Regions from separate parts of the Ruegeria sp. AL3 genome, predicted to be linked through region 1. Evidence: riboswitches for the same ligand, from Rfam matches in the RefSeq annotation. Region 1 holds a riboswitch; the other holds the start of a gene.
The links. Region 1 has a riboswitch for cobalamin ahead of ACR3E6_RS19680 (DUF4198 domain-containing protein). Riboswitches for the same ligand answer to the same signal wherever they lie in the genome.
Positions count from the first base shown of each region.

Region 1 (2,197 bases):
TTGCGGGTCTTGGAATTGCCATGCCGTTCTACCTGTGGGACTGGGCCCAGACCCTTCAGGTTCCTCAGGAAGAAATGGACCCGTGGCGCGTATCAGACCTGAAGGCTGACCTGGCTCGTCGCCTCGATATGCCGGTTTTTCTGCAAAATGACGCCACTGCGGCTTGTGGGGCGGAATTGGTATTTGGTCCGGCCGATGGACCAAGGGATTTCCTGTACTTCTATATCGGGTTTTTTATTGGCGGCGGTGTGGTTCTCAATGGTGCGATCTTTTCCGGGCGTGGAAACTCGGGCGCAATCGGCCCCCTGCCTGTACCGGATGGTGCGGGTGGTGTCAGACCGCTTATCGACGTGGCCAGCCTGTATGTTCTCGAGCGTGCAATCACCACAGCAGGGGTAACGTCGCATTCCATTTGGGAAACGACCCAGCGTTGGGATGTGCCAAAAATTCAACTGGAAAACTGGTTGAAACGGACGGCAAGCGGGATTGCTTATGCGATTGTCTCATCCTGTAGCCTGATAGATTTCGAATGCGTGAAGATTGACGGCTGGATGCCGCAGGACATCAAGGCGCGTTTGGTTGAAATGGTCGAAGACAAACTGTCCGAGCTGAACCTGACCGGTCTCGAGCACCCCGTGGTGCTGGCAGGGACCGTGGGCCCGGATGCACGCTCACTGGGCGCGGCAAGCCTGCCATTGTCGGAAAGGTATCTTTCAGAAGCTTAGATGTGAAATCACCCTGTTGCCTTGGATATTTCACAAACCGGTTCACTCTCGCAAACTGCCGAGCTCATAATTTTCGATGGCCGTAACACATTTTCGTTGACGGAAGGCTGAGTTGTCTGGCAAGCCGCTCGGCATGTCCGGTTCCGGGGCTTGCTCTGGAATCAATAGGGAATGCGGTGCGGGCTCAGGCCCAATTCCGCAACTGCACCCGCAACTGTAAGCGGCGAGCAGGGCTGAAACGCCACTGGGGTTTGCCCCGGGAAGGCCAGTCCAACGCTTTGACCCGCAAGTCAGGATACCTGCCGGACATGTGTCCTCATAAGGGGCACTCCTAATCGGCGACGGGATGTGCGTCGTACCAGGATGCCTGAAAGGGTGATTTGGCGTTGAATGTCCCGTAGTCAAAACGAATTTCGCGCCGGGATTGGCGCGACGGGACAAGGACGACTGTTCATGAAAACGCTGCTCAGCGCAGCCGTTGCCGCGGTGGCTCTTCCCGCCATCGCAGATGCGCATTTTCTTTTGGAATACACTACCGATACCATGATCCAGAAACCGGGCGATGTGCCGGTCAAGCTGATTTTCTGGCATCCGTTCGAGAACGGCCACGTCATGGATCTTGAAAAGCCGCAGGAATTCTATGTGATCCACAACGGTGAAAAGACCGATTTGCTGGACACGTTGGAACCTATCCGGTTCACCGGCGGGGAAAACGAGGGCGTGGCGTTCAAAGGCAGTGTCCCGGTCAAACGGTCGGGCGACTATGTGCTGGTGACGGTTCCTCAGCCTTATTACGAGGAATCCGAAGACATCTATATCCAACAGCTCACCAAAGCCTTCCTGAACCGCAACGAATTGCCGACCGACTGGATGAATCCCGTAGGTTTGCCGACCGAGATTATCCCGCTGAACAAGCCGACCAACATCATCGCGGGTTCGACTTTCACGGGCCGTGTGCTGGCTGATGGTCAGCCGGTTGCGGGGGTCGAAATCGAGATCGAGTACATGGCCGCCGAGCCCGACATGGAAAGTTCGGCCGCTTCTGCACCGAAAGTCTCTCCGATGCCGGGTGGTGCGGTGGTCGCCATATCTGACGACAACGGGTATTTTTCGTTCGGTGTTCCAAATGCCGGTTACTGGGGTTTCGCAGCACTTGGTTCCGGTCCGGCAACCGAACATGAGGGCAAAGAACTCAGCCAGGATGCGGTCATCTGGATTCGCGCCTGGGATCTGGAGTAACCCAAGATGCACATCGTCGACGGAGCCCTTTCCAACCCGGTTGTAATTGGCGGCGCCATAGCCGCCGCGGGCGGGATCGCCATGGGTCTCAGGTCTCTGGATCTTGATCGCATCCCCACTGCGGGCGTGCTGTCAGCCAGTTTCTTCGTGGCATCGTTGATCCACGTACCCATTGGTCCGTCGTCGGTCCATCTGATCCTCAACGGCATGGCCGGGCTGCTGCTTGGTTGGGC
Region 1 is NZ_JBQFJG010000002.1:713,449-715,645, forward strand. It holds gene ACR3E6_RS19675 (ROK family transcriptional regulator) at 1-725, shown strand, start outside; cobalamin riboswitch at 847-1,046, shown strand; gene ACR3E6_RS19680 (DUF4198 domain-containing protein) at 1,179-1,964, shown strand; gene cbiM (cobalt transporter CbiM) at 1,971-2,197, shown strand, end outside.

Region 2 (2,197 bases), 670 kb from region 1:
GGCCGTGACCGTTTCCCGAGCCGGGGCAGAACCCCCCTGGGCGCACGAACTTTGATCTGTGGGACGGCATGATGAAACGATCCGAAATCAACCGTATCAAGACCCGGGCACAGGCGTTCATTCAGTCCTTCGGTGCCGTGTTGCCACCCTTTGCGGATTGGTCGCCCGAGAAAATGCGCAGCCCTCTGGCCGAAACGATCCGCAGCCGCGGGCTGGGATGGGACATTACCGATTACGCCCAGGGCCGTTTTGATGAACTTGGACTGTTTCTATTCACTTTGCGCAATGGTGAGGCGAAGGATCTGAAATCCGGGCGCGGGATGCTCTATGCGGAAAAACTGTTGATCTCGAAAGAAAATCAGCTTTCTCCGATGCACCGGCATATCATCAAGGCAGAAGACATCATCAACCGGGGCGGCGGCGATCTCGTTCTGGAAATCCATGCGTCGGATCCAAACGGTGGCGTCGACCGCGACAACCCGGTGACGGTCCCAAGCGATGCCTGCCCTGTAACCTTGCAACCCGAAGAGCACTTGCGGCTGAAGCCGGGGCAAAGCGTAACTCTGATGCCCGGCATCTGGCACGCTTTCTGGGCCGAGCGCGGCGATTGCCTTATTGGCGAGGTATCGACCGTGAATGACGACCGTACGGACAATGTGTTTGAAAAGCCAATCCCACGGTTTTCAAAGGTTGAGGAAGATACCGAACCGGATTTTCTTCTTGTATCAGACTATTGACACCGTTCGGTCCGGGCTGGCGCACCAGGATCGCTGGCTCAACCGTTGCAATTCCGTCCACCACCCTTTCGCCTGCCGCTTGACAAGTCAGGCGTAGCCGGACTAGCTGAGCGGGATGGTTCCGTAAGGGATGAAAATGGGAACACGGTGCGGCGCTGGAATGTGCCAAGTCCGTGACTGCCCCCGCAACTGTAAGCGGTGAGCGACGCCACTTCACCACTGACCCAAAAGGGTTGGGAAGGTCGGCCGAGCAACGACCCGCAAGTCAGGAGACCTGCCATCACACTATGAACCAACCCGAGGCGGGGCGTCTCGGAAGGAGGCTTGATGGCGCGTTTGCGTAATATCCGGGTATGTGCCCTCTGTCTGCATCTGGCAAACGACGGAGAAGGCAATGACCTGCTATTCTGATCACTACGTTCTGATCTGTTCAACATGTCAGGGGACGATGTCTGCCGAAGCCGCACAAGACGCGCTGGATGCCCGGTTGCCTGACGGTTTTGAAACCCGAATGGTGGCCTGCATGGCAGGTTGTGAACGGGCCATGACCGTCGGATTTCAGGCCCCGGGCAAAGCGCAGTACCTGTTTGGCGATATCACGACATCCCGCGATCTGTCTGCCTTGGTCGAATTTGCGATCCAGTTCGGCGACAGCGACAACGGCTGGACCAGTGCCTCGGACCGCCCCCCTGCCCTTTTCGCAAAGACCTTATCGCGAATTCCCGCGTTGCCTTTCGGGGGGTCATCATGAGTTTTCTGATTGCAGAGAATTTGGAATACTACGCGCTCAATGGCGACATCCTGTTGCAGGATGTGTCCTTTCGTCTGGAAGAAGGATCAATTCTGGCAATCGCCGGGCCGAACGGCGCCGGCAAAACCACTCTGCTGAAACTGCTGTGCGGGATTGAACGGATTGCGTTGGGCGATGTTTGGATAGAAGGACAAAGCCTTCGGACCCTGTCCGCCCGCCGACGTGCCCGCTCCATTGCTGTGGTCGGGCAGCAGGAAATGCCCGACGGGCGGATGCGCCTGCAAGACTACGTTGCGCTGGGGCAAATCCCGATTCAGGGCGAACGTTCGGTGGCTCAGCACAGGGCTGATCTTGAACGGGTGCTGACGACGACCGAGCTGTTGCATTTTGCCAACAAAACTATGGGTCAACTGTCCGGCGGAGAACGTCAGCGCGCACATATCGCGCGCGCGCTGGCCCAGAACCCGTCCTTGCTGTTTCTGGACGAGCCAACCAACCATCTGGACCCCGATGCCAAGGGGCACATGCTGTCTCTGGTCGCTGATCTGGGGGTAACGGTCGTCATGATCGTCCATGATCTGGTCATGATCCCGGAATTCGCCACCCATGTGGCGTTGATGAAAGCCACGCGCCTGACGGGGTTCGGGCCTGTTGGCGAAGTTCTGACCCCAGACCGGGTAAGTGAGACATTCGGCGTGGATTATCTGTG
Region 2 is NZ_JBQFJG010000002.1:38,702-40,898, forward strand. It holds gene ACR3E6_RS16545 (carbohydrate kinase family protein) at 1-55, shown strand, start outside; gene ACR3E6_RS16550 (D-lyxose/D-mannose family sugar isomerase) at 72-737, shown strand; cobalamin riboswitch at 837-1,033, shown strand; gene ACR3E6_RS16555 (DUF1636 family protein) at 1,132-1,488, shown strand; gene ACR3E6_RS16560 (ABC transporter ATP-binding protein) at 1,485-2,197, shown strand, end outside.
Region 2: linked by a shared signal. The riboswitch ahead of ACR3E6_RS16555 (DUF1636 family protein) and the one ahead of ACR3E6_RS19680 (DUF4198 domain-containing protein) in region 1 are both predicted to bind cobalamin.